DNA from 2 places in the Streptomyces sp. NPDC056161 genome. Region 2 is predicted to be linked to the other one. Evidence: predicted binding sites of a transcription regulator. Region 2 holds the regulator's gene; the other holds the start of a gene.
The links. The regulator HspR, encoded in region 2, represses chaperone genes until heat shock. The targets are predictions, from matches to a motif close to TTGAGNNNNNNNNNCTCAA.
Positions count from the first base shown of each region.

Region 1: a site for HspR is predicted at 3,104-3,122, ahead of lon (endopeptidase La). Genes of this name have one in related genera too.

Region 1 covers NZ_JBHJUV010000021.1:155,361-163,042, forward strand. The annotation lists gene ACFC09_RS21280 (lysozyme) at 1-523, shown strand, start outside; gene lon (endopeptidase La) at 610-3,081, opposite strand; gene ACFC09_RS21290 (TetR/AcrR family transcriptional regulator) at 3,390-3,956, opposite strand; gene ACFC09_RS21295 (NmrA family NAD(P)-binding protein) at 4,063-4,986, shown strand; gene ACFC09_RS21300 (rhomboid-like protein) at 5,041-6,036, opposite strand; gene ACFC09_RS21305 (spermidine synthase) at 6,386-7,063, shown strand; gene ACFC09_RS21310 (response regulator transcription factor) at 7,177-7,682, shown strand, end outside.
Region 2 covers NZ_JBHJUV010000006.1:199,877-207,558, reverse strand. The annotation lists gene ACFC09_RS08345 ((Fe-S)-binding protein) at 1-999, opposite strand, end outside; gene ACFC09_RS08340 (MraY family glycosyltransferase) at 1,289-2,308, shown strand; gene dnaK (molecular chaperone DnaK) at 2,403-4,247, shown strand; gene grpE (nucleotide exchange factor GrpE) at 4,244-4,996, shown strand; gene dnaJ (molecular chaperone DnaJ) at 5,030-6,208, shown strand; gene ACFC09_RS08320 (heat shock protein transcriptional repressor HspR) at 6,214-6,660, shown strand; gene ACFC09_RS08315 (sugar ABC transporter substrate-binding protein) at 7,149-7,682, shown strand, end outside.

The DNA of each region.
Region 1 (7,682 bases), on a different contig from region 2:
GACGTACTACACGAACCCTTACTTCACCCAGCAGTACAACGGCTCGTACGACGTCGGCATGATCCGCGGCGCGTACCACTTCGCGACCCCGGACACCACCAGCGGCGCCACCCAGGCCAACTACTTCGTCGACCACGGCGGCGGCTGGTCCAAGGACGGCAAGACCCTCCCGGGCGCCCTGGACATCGAGTGGAACCCGTACGGCGCCTCCTGCTACGGCAAGTCGCAGAGCGCGATGGTGAGCTGGATCGCCGACTTCCTGAACACCTACAAGGCCCGCACCGGCCGCGACGCGGTCATCTACACGGCCACGAGCTGGTGGACCGAGTGCACCGGCAACTACGGCGGCTTCGCGTCCGCCAACCCGCTGTGGATCGCCCGCTACGCCTCCACCGTGGGCACGCTCCCGGCCGGCTGGGGCTTCTACACCATGTGGCAGTACACGTCGTCCGGACCGACGGTCGGGGACCACGACAAGTTCAACGGGGCGCTGGACCGGGTGCAGGCACTCGCGAACGGCTGACCTCCCAGGGCAGGTGAAGGCCCGGGTTCCCGTGCGAGCACGGGAACCCGGGCCTTCCTTCATCCGGCGGCCTCCTCCCCCAGTGCTCAACGCCTGGGAGGTGCCCCCATCGCGGCCACCGGAACCTCCGGCTCCGCGCCGTTCTCCGCGCCGTTCTCCGCGCCGTTCACGGCCGGCGACAGGGCCAGCTCCAGGACCTGGCGGACGTCCGTGACGGCGTGGACGTCGAGCTTGTCCAGCACCTCGGCCGGGACGTCGTCCAGGTCTGCCTCGTTGCGCTTCGGGATGATCACGGTGGTCACCCCGGCCCGGTGCGCGGCCAGCAGCTTCTGCTTCACACCGCCGATCGGCAGCACCCGGCCGGTGAGGGAGACCTCGCCGGTCATCGCCACGTCGGTGCGCACCAGCCGCCCGGACAGCAGCGAGGCCAGGGCCGTGGTCATCGTGACGCCGGCGCTCGGACCGTCCTTCGGCACCGCGCCCGCCGGGAAGTGGATGTGCACGCCCCGGTCCTTCAGATCGCCGACCGGGAGTTCCAGTTCGGCACCGTGCGAGCGCAGGAAGGACAGGGCGATCTGCGCGCTCTCCTTCATCACGTCGCCCAGTTGCCCGGTCAGGGTCAGGCCCGCCGCGCCCGTCTCCGGGTCGGCGAGGGACGCCTCGACGAACAGGACGTCACCGCCCGCTCCGGTGACCGCGAGGCCGGTCGCCACGCCCGGCACGGCCGTGCGGCGCTGAGCCGGGTCCTGGGCGGACTCGGGCACGTGGTGCGGCCGGCCGAGCAGGTCGCGCAGGTCGGCGTCCCGGACGGTGAACGGCAGCTTCCGCTCGCCCAGTTCGTGCTGCGCCGCGACCTTGCGCAGCAGCCGGGCCACGGCCCGCTCCAGGTTGCGCACGCCCGCCTCACGGGTGTACTCGCCGGCCAGCTTGCGCAGGGCGCTCTCGTCGAGGGCGACCTCGTCGTCCGCGAGGCCCGCCCGCTCCAGCTGGCGCGGGAGCAGGTGGTCGCGGGCGATGACGACCTTCTCGTCCTCGGTGTAGCCGTCCAGCCGGACCAGCTCCATGCGGTCGAGCAGGGCCTCCGGGATGGCTTCGAGCACGTTGGCGGTCGCCAGGAAGACGACGTCGCTCAGGTCCAGCTCGACCTCCAGGTAGTGGTCCCGGAACGTGTGGTTCTGCGCCGGGTCCAGGACTTCGAGCAGGGCCGCCGCCGGGTCGCCGCGGAAGTCCGAGCCGACCTTGTCGATCTCGTCCAGCAGGACCACCGGGTTCATCGACCCGGCCTCCTTGACGGCACGCACGATCCGGCCGGGCAGCGCGCCGACGTAGGTGCGCCGGTGGCCGCGGATCTCGGCCTCGTCCCGGACACCGCCGAGGGCGACCCGGACGAACTTGCGGCCCATGGCGTGCGCCACGGACTCGCCCAGCGAGGTCTTGCCGACTCCCGGCGGGCCGACCAGCGCCAGCACGGCACCGCCGCGCCGGCCGCCGATCACACCGAGGCCCCGGTCACCCCGGCGCTTGCGCACCGCCAGGTACTCGGTGATCCGCTCCTTCACGTCCAGGAGGCCCGCGTGCTCGGCGTCCAGGATCGCCTTGGCGCCCTGGATGTCGTACGCGTCCTCGGTCCGCTCGTTCCACGGCAGTTCGAGGACGGTGTCGAGCCAGGTGCGGATCCAGGAGCCCTCCGGGGACTGGTCGCTGGACCGCTCCAGCTTGTCGACCTCCTTCAGGGCGGCCTCGCGGACCTTCTCGGGCAGGTCGGCGGCCTCGACCCGGGCGCGGTAGTCGTCGGACTCCTCCTCGCTGTCCTTCTCGCCGTTCAGCTCGCGCAGCTCCTTGCGGACGGCTTCCAGCTGACGGCGGAGCAGGAACTCGCGCTGCTGCTTGTCGACGCCCTCCTGGACGTCCTTGGCGATGGTCTCGGCCACGTCCTGCTCGGCGAGGTGGTCGCGCAGGTGCTGGGTGGCCAGCTTCAGCCGGGCCACCGGGTCGGCGGTCTCCAGCAGTTCGATCTTCTGGTCGGTGGACAGGAACGGCGAGTAGCCGGAGTTGTCGGCCAGCGCCGAGACGTCGTCGATGGCCTGCACCCGGTCGACGACCTGCCAGGCGCCGCGCTTGCGCAGCCAGGCGGTGGCGAGGGCCTTGTACTCCTTGACCAGTTCGGCGACGTGGCCGGGCAGCGGCTCGGGCACCTGCTCGTCGATCCGGGTCCCCTCGACCCACAGCGCGGCCCCCGGTCCGGTGGTCCCCGCGCCGATCTTCACCCGGCTGAGGCCGCGGATCAGCGCGCCGGGGTCGCCGTCGGCCAGCCGTCCCACCTGCTCGACGGTGCCGAGCACACCGGTGCTCGCGTACGCACCGTCGATGCGCGGGACCAGCAGGACCCGGGGCTTGCCGGGTTCCGCCCGCGCGGCGGCCTGGGCGGCCTCCACCGCGGCGCGTACGTCGGTGTCATTGAGGTCCAGCGGAACCACCATCCCGGGCAGCACGACCTCGTCGTCGAGCGGCAGCACGGGCAGGGCGAGCGGTGTGAACGCCGCGGACTCAGCAGCCATGATCTCCCCTTCGGCAGTCAAGTTGAGCTATGCCGACTCAATGCACAGGGCCCTCCGTATGTTCCCCACCCCCCGTTCGCCCAGAGCGATCACCCCGCCCACACCCCCTGGAGACCCGCGGAGCCGCACAACAGGGGCGCGGGGAACTGCACAACCGACCACAACCCACCCGCACCCGACCCACCTCACCCGCACCCCACAGGGGCGCGGGGAACCGCGCGACAGACCACGACGCACCCGCACCGCTCCCACCGCAGAACCCCCTCACAGGGGCGCGGGGAATCACGCAAACCGGCCCAGAACCCACGTCACACCGCCGGACTGATCCCCACCACCGCAAGCCGGAACATCCGCTCCGCCGCCCCCCGGGGATCCGGCCGGCCCTCCGTCGCCAGCACCACCCCGACGACGAGCGTGATCAATTCCGCGACGGTGACGTCCGCCGCCACCGCCCCGTCCCGCACGGCACGCCGCAGCAACGGCTCCCCCGCCTCCTCCAGCTTCGTCGCGCAGGAGTTCTCGTACACCGAGTCGGGCCCGGCCCCCTCGTAGGCCAGCGCCGCCGCCAGCCCTCGCGCGGACGCGGAGTAGACGACGACGTCGCCCAGCCAGGACAGCAGCGCGCTGCGGCTGTCGCTCTCGCCGGTCAGCTCCCGCGCGCGGGCGCACAGCGCCTCGATCCGCTGCCGGGAAACCGCTTCCAGCAGGGCACGACGCGTGGGGAAGTGGCGGCGCACGGTCGCCGAGCCGACCCCCGCGATGCGGGCGATCTGCTCCAGGGAGGCGCCGGACCCGTGGGCGCCGACCTCCTCCTCGGCCACGGCGAGGATGCGCGCGTAGTTGCGGCGCGCGTCCGCACGCCGGGTGTCAGGCATGGCGTCATCTCCAGGTTTGCTAAACGGCGGGCCCCGCCATATCGTACCGCGAAGAAAACGGCGGCCCCCGCCGTTTTCTCGCCGAGCAGAGCACCGGAGGAGACCCATGTCCGCAGACCCCGCACCCGTCCTGGTCACCGGTGCCACCGGCAGACAGGGCGGAGCGACCGCCCGCGCCCTGCTCGCGGCGGGTGTTCCCGTCCGCGCCCTGGTGCGTGACACGAGCACCGACCGGGCCAGGGCCGTCGAAGCGCTCGGCGCCGAACTGGTCACCGGCGACCTCCACGACCGCGCCTCGGTGGTCCGGGCCGCCGAGGGGGCCCGCGCCGTCTTCTCCGTGCAGATGCCCGCCCTGACCGCGGAAGGCTTCGACTTCGACGGGGAGGTGGCCCAGGGCGTCAACCTCATCGAGGGCGCGCGGGCGGCCGGAGTGCCGCAGTTCGTGCACACGTCCGTCAGCGGCGCCGGGCAGCACACCCGGACGCCCGGCTGGACCGCGGGCCGCTGGGGGACGCTGGAAGCCAGCCTGGGCGCCAAGAGCGCCGTCCAGGACCGGCTCCGCGAGGCCGGATTCGCGCACTGGACCCTCCTCAAGCCCGGCTTTTTCATGGAGAACTTCCTCCCCTCCATGGCCTTCCTGTTCCCGCGCGGCGTCGAGGGCGGCCTGGTGAGCGTCCTGAACCCCGGTACCCGGCTGTCGCTCGCCGCGGTGGACGACATCGGCGCGACGGCCGCCGCGGCCGTCGCGGCACCCGAGCGGTTCGACGGGGTCGAGCTGGAGCTGGCGAGCGACTACCTGTCGATGACGGAGATCGCCGAGGTGCTCTCCCGCGCGCTGGGCGTCCCGCTGTCCGCGCCGGACATGACCGAGGAGGAGGCCCTGGCCGCCGGGATGCCGCCGATGGGCGCCGCGCACGCGTGGATGAACGTGGCCGGCCAGCCCGCCCGCCCCGAGTACGCGAGCGCCCTCGGCATCCCGCTCACCGGTTTCGCGCAATGGACCCGGCGGCACCTGCGGCCCACGGCCTGACCCGGCCCCGGCGGGACCGTGGCGGCGGGCCGGCCGCAGAGCGGGGAACCGGGTTCAGCGGGGGACGCGTGCTCCGGCGTCGCCCGCAGGGGCCACCTCGCCGACCGCGACCACGGCAGCCACGGCGGCCTCGGCGGCGGTGTTGCGCGAGCGCTGCCAGTACCGCACCAGGGGCCAGGTCGCGACGCCGATGACCAGCGAGATGAGGTGGCCCCAGCCGGTCATCGGATCCGTGAACGCGATCAGGTTCCCGGCGATCGTCGCGCCGATCAGGCCGAGCAGGATCCAGCGCAGCCAGGGAGTGACCAGCCCGGCCAGGGCGCCGGTGGCGGCGGCCACGCCGAAGCTGATGCCGTAGTCGAGGCGGTGCAGCGAGGTGGCGGGCAGATGTCCCGCCAGCACCGCGAGCCCCACGGGCACCTCGGTCGCCAGGGTGGCCAGGATGTGCCCGAGCAGGAAGACACCGGCCGCGCGCAGGGCGCCGACCCGCCGCTCCAGCGCGGTCAGGACCAGCAGGAAGCCGAGCACGTACGGCGTGAACACCCCGCCCGCGATCCACAGCGCGCTCGCCACCAGCACGCTCATGGGGGTGCGCACCAGGTGGGCCACGTCCGTGCTGGAGCCCTGCTGGAGGGCGTGCACGAGGGACGGGTCGGCGACGGAGGCGACCAGCGAGGTCACGGCGAGCACGGCCGCGTAGGCGAAGGTGAAGGGCGTGGCGGCCGGGGTGGGCAGCAGCAGCCAGGGGCGGCGGACGGACGGCAGCCGATCGGACGGCACCCGGGCGGGCGCGGCTTCGGCGGGCAGTGCCGCCGGCCGTGCACGCCGCTGGTGCGGCATCCCGCCCAGCAGCCCGGCCGTACCGGTTCCGGGCGGACCCACCGCCTCCGCAACCCGCGGCGGACCCGAGGCGTCCGCGGCCGGAGGCGGACCGGAAGCGTCCGGGGCGCGGCGCGGACCCGAGGCGTCCGGAGTCCAGGACGGGCCCGAGACCTCCGGCAGGGGCGTGGGCGGGGCGGCCGTCGTCGCGGCCGCCGCGGTCTCGTCCACCGTGCGGCGCTCCTTCCGTTGCGCCCCACCCTTCGCGCCCCGGTGACCTCTGTCTATGACCGACGCCACCTGAGGCCCGGATTCACAGGATGTGCAGAGCCGACGGCTGCTCCGTACGGGAACGCGGCCGTGGGCCGAACACTCCATCGGATGAGAAGTGCCGCCGACGGGGTTGACCGCGCGAGCGGGTCCGAGCGGGCCGGCGGTCGTCATCGGACAGCGCGTGGAGGCTGCCCGCGCACGTGCGGCTCCGCGCGTGCGGACGGCGCCGGGCACGGTCCGCGGGCGCGGTCACCAGCGGCGGGGCGGACCCGCGGGCGTGGTCCGAGGCGTCGGGCAGGATGGGGGCATGACCGCCGCCTACGACACTCCCGAAGTCCTGGACCGCCGCGAGGGCCCGTACGGCGAGGTGGTCCTGCGTCGGCACGGTCCGCTGCTCCAGATCATCGCCAACGGCTGTTTCCTGATGGACACTTCCGACGGCCGCTCGGAACGGCTGCTCGTGGACGCCGCGCTGGAGGCGCTGGACGGGCGGGCGGCGCCCGAGGTGCTGATCGGCGGGCTGGGGGTCGGGTTCTCGCTCGCACACGCGGCCGCGAACCCCCGCTGGGGCCGGATCACGGTCGTGGAACGGGAACCCGCGGTCGTCGCCTGGCACCGCGCGGGACCGCTCGCGGAGATGTCCGCCGCGGCCCTGGCCGATCCGCGCACCCACATCGTGGAAACCGACCTGGTGGCGTACGTGCGTGAGACCTCCGCCGCCTTCGACGCGCTGTGCCTGGACATCGACAACGGGCCCGGCTGGACGGTCACCGAGGACAACGGCGGGCTGTACACACCGGCCGGACTGGCCGACTGCGCACGTGTGTTGCGGCCCGGTGGGGTGCTCGCCGTCTGGTCCGCCGAACCGTCTCCGAAATTTGAAGGATCCTTGCAGAATGCCGGGTTCCAACGGGTGCGTACCGAAGAGATCCCCGTTGCCCGGGGCGTTCCGGACGCCGTGCATCTCGCCGTACGACCTGGATAGCGACGGCCCGCTGAATCACCGTAGTGTGCTTCCCTGACGCGGATCATTCAAGCGTCAATAGCAGTCATGGGATCACCCCACGGATTCCGGAAAGCACACTTCAGGGGCGGGCGATGGAGCAGACACATACCTCCCACAACGGCACGGCGACGGCCGGGCCGGGCGCGCAGCGCAGGGTCCTGGTCGTCGAGGACGACCAGACGATCGTCGACGCCATCGCGGCCCGCCTGCGCGCCGAGGGTTTCCTCGTGCAGACCGCGGGCGACGGTCCGGCCGCCGTCGACACGGCCGAGGCTTGGCAGCCGGACCTGCTGATCCTCGACATCATGCTGCCCGGCTTCGACGGCCTGGAGGTCTGCCGCCGCGTGCAGGCCCAGCGCCCGGTGCCGGTGCTGATGCTCACCGCGCGGGACGACGAGACCGACATGCTGGTCGGGCTCGGGGTCGGGGCGGACGACTACATGACCAAGCCGTTCTCCATGCGCGAGTTGGCCGCGCGGGTGCACGTGCTGCTGCGCCGGGTGGAGCGGGCCGCGCTGGCCGCGGCGACTCCGCGGTCGGGCATCCTGCGCCTCGGCGAACTGGAGATCGACCACGCGCAGCGCCGGGTGCGGGTGCG
Region 2 (7,682 bases):
GTGGTCCCGGAGGGACATGATCAGGAGTTTGGGGGAGAGCGGCTTGCCGGTGTTCCAGGCGGGGCACTGGCTCTGGCAGCGGCCGCACTCGGTGCAGGTGGAGAAGTCCAGCAGGCCCTTCCAGGAGAACTGCTCGATCTGCGAGACACCGAAGACGTCGTCGTCGCCGGGGTCGGTGAAGTCGATCGGCTTGCCGCCGGAGGTCATCGGCTGGAGGGCGCCGAGGGCGGTGCCGCCGTCGCTCTCGCGCTTGAACCAGATGTTGGGGAAGGCGAGGAAGCGGTGCCAGGCGATGCCCATGTCCGTCTTGAGGGCGACGGTGATCATCCAGATGAAGGACGTCGCGATCTTGATCAGCGCGACCAGGTAGACCAGGTTCTGCAAGGTGCTCAGGCCGAGGCCCTTGAAGGCCGTGACCAGCGGGTACGAGATCACGTACGACGCCTCGTAGCCGTCGACGTGGTGCAGGGCGCCCTCCAGGCCGCGCAGCGTCAGGATCGCCAGGCCGATGATGAGGATGACGGCCTCGACGAAGTACGCCTGGCCGAAGCTGGAGCCCGCGAAGCGGGACTTGCGGCCCGGACGGTCCGGCCGGGACAGCTGGCGGATGACGATCAGTGTGAGGATGCCCAGCGTGGTGAGCAGTCCGATGAGTTCGGTGAAGACCTCGTAGGGCGGCCAGTCGCCGATGACGGGGATGGACCAGTCGGCCTGGAACAGCTGACCGAAGGCGTTGACCAGGGTGAGGACCAGGGTGAAGAAGCCCACCGCCACGAACCAGTGCGCGACGCCGACGATGCCCCAGCGGTTCATGCGGGTGTGGCCGAGGAACTCCTTGACCACGGTGAGGGTGCGCTGCTGGGGGTCATTGGTGCGGGTGCCGGCGGGAACGTCCTGTCCGAGTCGGACGAAGCGGTAGATCTGGCCGATGGCTCGGGCGAACAGCGCCACGCCGACCACGGCCAGGACCAGCGACACGATGATCGCGGCGAGTTGCATGGGGGCTCCTGAGGCGGCCTCGTAATTACTAAGCGGTAACTTATGCAGTCGGTTTGAGGTTACCCCTAATCTTGCGTCGCACTGTAGCGGGGTGCGGGGTGATCTGAATCGCTCAGCGGCACGTGGGCGGGCGGTCGGGGCGGGGCCGTGAAGCGTTCCCGCCGTCGCCCCTCGGTGCCGCCGGTCCGCGGAGTTCGTTCCGTCCGTCAGGTGATCAAATCGTACGAGTCAATCGTGTTATTCGTGTTATTCATACAGAATTGCTCACTTCGCTCCTAGTTTGGGAGCCGTGCTCTACGGGATCCTCGCGGCCACCGCCGCACTCCTGCTCGCCGCCCTGCTCGCGGCGCTGCTCCGCGTGCCCGCACTGCGGGCCGGGTTCGTCGACCGCCGCAGCCGACGGCCCGTGCCGCTGTTCGGCGGCGCGGCCGTCGTCCTCGTCACCTGTCTGGTCGCCTGCGCGGGACAGTGGACCCGGGTCGCGCCGCTCGGTGACGGGGTGGGCGGGCTGCTCCTCGCCGCCGCCGGGGTCGCCCTGCTCGGGCTGGTCGCCGACGTGTGGCGGCTGCGCGCCCGGGTGCTGGTGGCGGGTACGGCGGTGGCGGCGGCCGGTGTCGTGCCGTACGAGGACACCGGGGTGGCCGCCGGGGCGCTGGCCGTGGCGTGGATCGTGTTCGTCACGCTCGGCTTCCGGGCCCTCGACCACGCCGACGGGCTCGCGGGCACCGTGGGGGTGCTGACCGCCTTCGGGGTGGGGGTCTGTGCCGCCGCCGAGATGATGGACGGGCTGGCCGTACTGCTCAGTGTGCTCGCCGCCGCGCTCACCGGCTTCCTCATGCACAACTGGCATCCCGCGCGGATCGGGCTCGGCGCCTGCGGCTCCCTGTTCACCGGGTTCCTGCTGGCCGCGGCGGGCGTGTTCACCCGGGCCGGGTACGGCGTCGGGTCCAGCGCCGAGGTGCTGTTCGCGCTGACCGCCGTCGCCGGCCTGGATCTGGTGCTGGTCGCGGTGTCCCGGCTGGCGGCCCGGCGGTCGCTGCTGCGGGCGAGCCCCGACCATCTGGCGCACCGGCTGCGGCGGCTCGGACTCACCCCGCAGGGGGCCACCGTGCTGTCGGCCGTCGCGGCGTTCTCCGGGGTGTTCACCGGGGTGCTCGCGCACACCGGCTGGGCGGACGAGGAGAGCGTGCTGTGGGTGGCGGGCGGTGCCCTGCTCGTCATCCTTCTGCTGCTGCGTGTGCCGGTGTACGGCGCTCGTCGCGTTGCGTCGTCGCAGGTCAGCACTCAGTTGCGTGTAAGGAGCGGATAAGAGTTGAGCGTCACGGACTCAGGTCTGTTGACCCAGCGGTCGACCTCATGCACACTTGAGTCCGTTCCACTCAAGTCAGCTGGAGGAAATCACCATGGCACGTGCGGTCGGCATCGACCTGGGCACGACTAACTCCGTCGTCAGCGTTCTGGAGGGCGGCGAGCCCACCGTCATCACCAACGCAGAGGGCGCCAGGACCACGCCGTCCGTCGTCGCCTTCGCCAAGAACGGCGAGGTGCTCGTCGGCGAGGTGGCCAAGCGCCAGGCGGTCACCAACGTGGACCGGACCATCCGCTCCGTGAAGCGCCACATGGGCACCGACTGGAAGATCCAGCTGGACGGGAAGGACTTCAACCCGCAGCAGATCTCCGCCTTCATCCTGCAGAAGCTGAAGCGGGACGCCGAGGCTTACCTGGGCGAGAAGGTCACCGACGCGGTCATCACCGTCCCGGCGTACTTCAACGACTCCGAGCGCCAGGCGACGAAGGAAGCCGGCGAGATCGCCGGTCTCAACGTCCTGCGCATCGTCAACGAGCCCACCGCGGCGGCCCTCGCCTACGGCCTCGACAAGGACGACCAGACCATCCTCGTCTTCGACCTCGGCGGCGGCACCTTCGACGTGTCCCTGCTGGAGATCGGCGACGGCGTCGTCGAGGTGAAGGCCACCAACGGCGACAACCACCTCGGCGGTGACGACTGGGACCAGCGCGTCGTCGACTACCTGGTCAAGCAGTTCCAGTCCGGTCACGGCGTGGACCTCGGCAAGGACAAGATGGCCCTCCAGCGCCTGCGTGAGGCCGCGGAGAAGGCCAAGATCGAGCTGTCCTCGTCCACCGAGACCTCGATCAACCTGCCCTACATCACCGCGTCCGCCGAGGGCCCGCTGCACCTGGACGAGAAGCTGACCCGCGCTCAGTTCCAGCAGCTGACCGCGGACCTGCTGGAGCGCTGCAAGACGCCGTTCCACAACGTCATCAAGGACGCCGGCATCCAGCTCGGCGAGATCGACCACGTCGTCCTCGTCGGCGGCTCCACCCGTATGCCCGCCGTCGCCGAACTGGTCAAGGAACTGACCGGCGGCAAGGAGGCCAACAAGGGTGTGAACCCGGACGAGGTCGTCGCCATCGGCGCCTCGCTCCAGGCCGGTGTCCTCAAGGGCGAGGTCAAGGACGTCCTGCTGCTCGACGTGACCCCGCTGTCCCTCGGTATCGAGACCAAGGGCGGCATCATGACCAAGCTGATCGAGCGCAACACCACGATCCCGACGAAGCGTTCGGAGATCTTCACCACGGCCGAGGACAACCAGCCGTCGGTGCAGATCCAGGTCTACCAGGGCGAGCGCGAGATCGCGGCGTACAACAAGAAGCTCGGCATGTTCGAGCTGACCGGTCTGCCGCCGGCGCCGCGCGGCGTCCCGCAGATCGAGGTCTCCTTCGACATCGACGCCAACGGCATCATGCACGTCACGGCGAAGGACCTCGGCACCGGCAAGGAGCAGAAGATGACCGTCACCGGCGGCTCCTCGCTGCCGAAGGACGAGGTCGACCGGATGCGCCAGGAGGCCGAGCAGTACGCGGAGGAGGACCACCGCCGCCGCGAGGCCGCCGAGACCCGCAACCAGGGCGAGCAGCTCGTCTACCAGACGGAGAAGTTCCTCAAGGACAACGAGGACAAGGTCCCCGGCGAGATCAAGACCGAGGTGGAGGAGTCCGTCGCCGAGCTGAAGGAGAAGCTCAAGGGCGAGGACATCACCGAGATCCGCACCGCCACCGAGAAGGTCGCGGCCGTCTCGCAGAAGCTGGGCCAGGCCATGTACGCCGACGCCCAGGCCGGGCAGGCCGCCGCCGGCGGCGCGTCCGGTGCCGGTGAGGCCAAGGCCGACGACGATGTCGTCGACGCGGAGATCGTCGACGACGAGCGCAAGGACGGTGCCGCGTGACGGAGGAGACCCCGGGCTTCGACGAGAAGCCCGACGTCCCCTCCGGCGCCACCCCCGAAGACGCCGAGCCGCAGGCCGCCGCCTCCTCCGCGGAGGAGGCGGCGGCCCCGGCCGGGGACGCAAGGCAGAACGCCGGTCTGGTCGCCCAGCTGGACCAGGTGCGGACCGCGCTCAACGAGCGCACCTTGGACCTCCAGCGACTGCAGGCCGAGTACCAGAACTACCGCCGCCGCGTCGAGCGCGACCGGGTCGCGGTCAAGGAGATCGCCATCGCGAACCTCCTGACCGAACTCCTGCCCGTGCTCGACGACATCGGCCGGGCCCGGGAACACGGCGAACTCGTCGGCGGTTTCAAGTCCGTCGCCGAATCGCTGGAGACCGTCGCCGCGAAGATGGGGTTGCAGCAGTTCGGCAAGGAGGGCGAGCCCTTCGACCCGACGATCCACGAGGCCCTGATGCATTCGTACGCGCCGGACGTCGAGGAGACGACGTGCGTGGCGATCCTGCAACCCGGGTACCGGTTCGGCGAGCGCACCATCCGCCCCGCGCGGGTGGCCGTGGCCGAACCGCAGCCCGGGGCGCAGTCGGCCAAGGCGGAGGGCGGCGAGGAGAACGCGGCGGGCGGCTCCGGTAAGCCCGGAAGTTCCGGTGGCTCCGGTGGCTCCGGTGGTTCTGGTGGTTCCGGTAGTTCCGGTAGTGCCGGCGGTTCCGCCGATGACAAGGAGAGCGGTGGCCCGGAAGAGGGCTGACGTAAGCACCGAGTGGAAGGAGGGACGTCGGGGATGAGCACCAAGGACTTCATCGAGAAGGACTACTACAAGGTCCTCGGCGTCCCCAAGGACGCCACCGACGCCGAGATCAAGAAGGCGTACCGGAAACTCGCCCGCGAGAACCACCCGGACGCCAACAAGGGCAACGCCAGGGCGGAGGAGCGCTTCAAGGAGATCTCCGAGGCGAACGACATCCTCGGCGACCCCAAGAAGCGCAAGGAGTACGACGAAGCGCGCGCCCTCTTCGGCAACGGCGGCTACCGCCCGGGGCCGGGCGCGGGCGGCAACTTCAACTTCGACCTGGGCGACCTCTTCGGAGGCGGCGCCCAGGGCCAGGGGCAGGGCGCGGGCGGCTTCGGCGGTGGCATCGGTGACGTCTTCGGGGGCTTGTTCAACCGGGGCGGCGCGGGGACCACGCGCACCCAGCCCCGGCGCGGCCAGGACATCGAGTCCGAGGTCACGCTGAGCTTCACGGAGGCCATCGAGGGCGCCACGGTGCCGCTCAGGATGTCCTCGCAGGCGCCCTGCAAGGCATGCTCGGGCACCGGCGACAAGAACGGCACGCCGCGTGTGTGCCCGACCTGTGTCGGCACCGGGCAGGTGGCGCGGGGCTCGGGCGGCGGCTTCTCGCTCACCGATCCCTGCCCCGACTGCAAGGGCCGCGGCCTGATCGCCGAGCACCCCTGCACGGAGTGCAAGGGCAGCGGGCGGGCCAAGTCGTCCCGGACCATGCAGGTCCGCATCCCCGCCGGGGTGACGGACGGGCAGCGGATCCGGCTGCGCGGCAAGGGCACCCCGGGCGAGCGGGGCGGACCGGCGGGCGACCTGTACGTCGTCGTCCACGTCGGCGAGCACCCGGTGTTCGGCCGCAAGGGCGACAACCTCACGGTGACCGTCCCGGTGACGTTCACCGAGGCCGCGCTCGGCGGCGAGGTCCGGGTACCGACCCTGGGCGGGCCGCCGGTCACGCTGAAGCTCCCGCCGGGCACGCCCAACGGCCGCACCATGCGGGCGCGGGGCAAGGGCGCGGTCCGCAAGGACGGCACCCGCGGGGATCTGCTGGTCACCGTCGAGGTGAGTGTTCCCAAGGACCTGACGGGGAAGGCTCGTGACGCGCTGGAGGCGTATCGCGAGGCGACCGTGGGTGAGGACCCGCGGACGGAGCTGTTCGAGGCCGCGAAGGGAGCCTGAGAGAGATGGACGGCCGTCGACGTAACCCGTATGAACTGACCGAGGAGACCCCGGTCTACGTCATCTCGGTGGCGGCCCAGCTCTCCGGCCTGCACCCGCAGACGCTGCGCCAGTACGACCGGCTGGGCCTGGTCTCCCCGGACCGCACCGCGGGACGGGGCCGCCGCTACTCGGCCCGCGACATCGAACTGCTCCGCCAGGTGCAGCAGTTGTCGCAGGACGAGGGCATCAACCTGGCCGGCATCAAGCGCATCATCGAACTGGAGAACCAGGTCGCCGCCCTACAGGCCCGCGCCGCGGAACTACAGGCGGCGCTGGACGGCGCGGCGGCGGCGATGCGGCAGCGCGAGGCAGCCGTCCACGCCTCCTACCGCCGCGACCTGGTGCCGTACCAGGAGGTCCAGCAGACCAGCGCGCTGGTCGTGTGGCGGCCGAAGAAGGCCAAGGACTGACCGGCGCGGCACGGCAGTACGTACGGCAGGGGCCCGGAGGTGATCCTCCGGGCCCCTGCCGTGTCCGCGCACGCTCAGCGGGGACCTGCCGTTCGAGGGCCGGGGAGGGCCGGGGAGAGCCGGGGAGGGCCGGGGAGGCAAAGGGAAGGCCGAGGGAAGGCCGAGTAGGGCCGGGGAGGGCCGGGGTGGACGCGGAGGAGTGGGCCGGGGTGGCCGGGGCGGTCCCGACGGCCGTTCCTGACGTCGGCTCATGTGAAGAAATCAAGGTTGGACGGATCTTTGCCTTCTCCTGAACTGCCCTGGGTGGAGGCCCCGTACCTGCTGCTTCAAGAGAGTTCCGCCAGACCTTCACAGCAACGACTGGACGTTACGTTGCGCACTCGTTAGGCACTTCTCCTTGACGCGGGTGGTGTCGACGCGTTGGCTTTTCAGTCACCTGGGCCGAATCAAGCCCTCACGTCCCGAACGCACCTAAGGTGAGCACTCGAATGCGTCGTATGGTCATGGCCGTGGCTGCGTCCACGGTGATCCTCCCGCTCGCAGGCTGTGGCGTTCTGAACGCGACGGGCAGTTCGGGCGACAGCGCCAGTCCCACCAAGGGCGACGACGTCACCGTGGGCCTGCTGCTGCCGGAGACGGCCAACACGCGCTACGAGAAGTTCGACTACCCCATCATCAAGTCGAAGGTCGACTCGCTGACCGGCCGGCAGGGCAAGGTCGACTACGCCAACGCCGGGGCGGACGCGGCGAAGCAGGCCACGCAGATGCAGAAGATGATCGACGACAGGGTCGACGTCATCCTGCTGGACGCGGTCGACGCGCACGGCATCGCGGGCGAGGTGCGCAAGGCCAAGGACGCGGGCATCCCGGTCATCGCGTACGACCGGCCGGCCGAGGGGCCGGTCGACGCGTACATCTCGTTCGACAACGAACTCGTCGGCGAGTTGCAGGGGCGTTCCCTGCTGGAGGCGCTGGGGTCGGGCACCGAATCCTCCAGGAAGATCGTCATGATGAACGGCGCG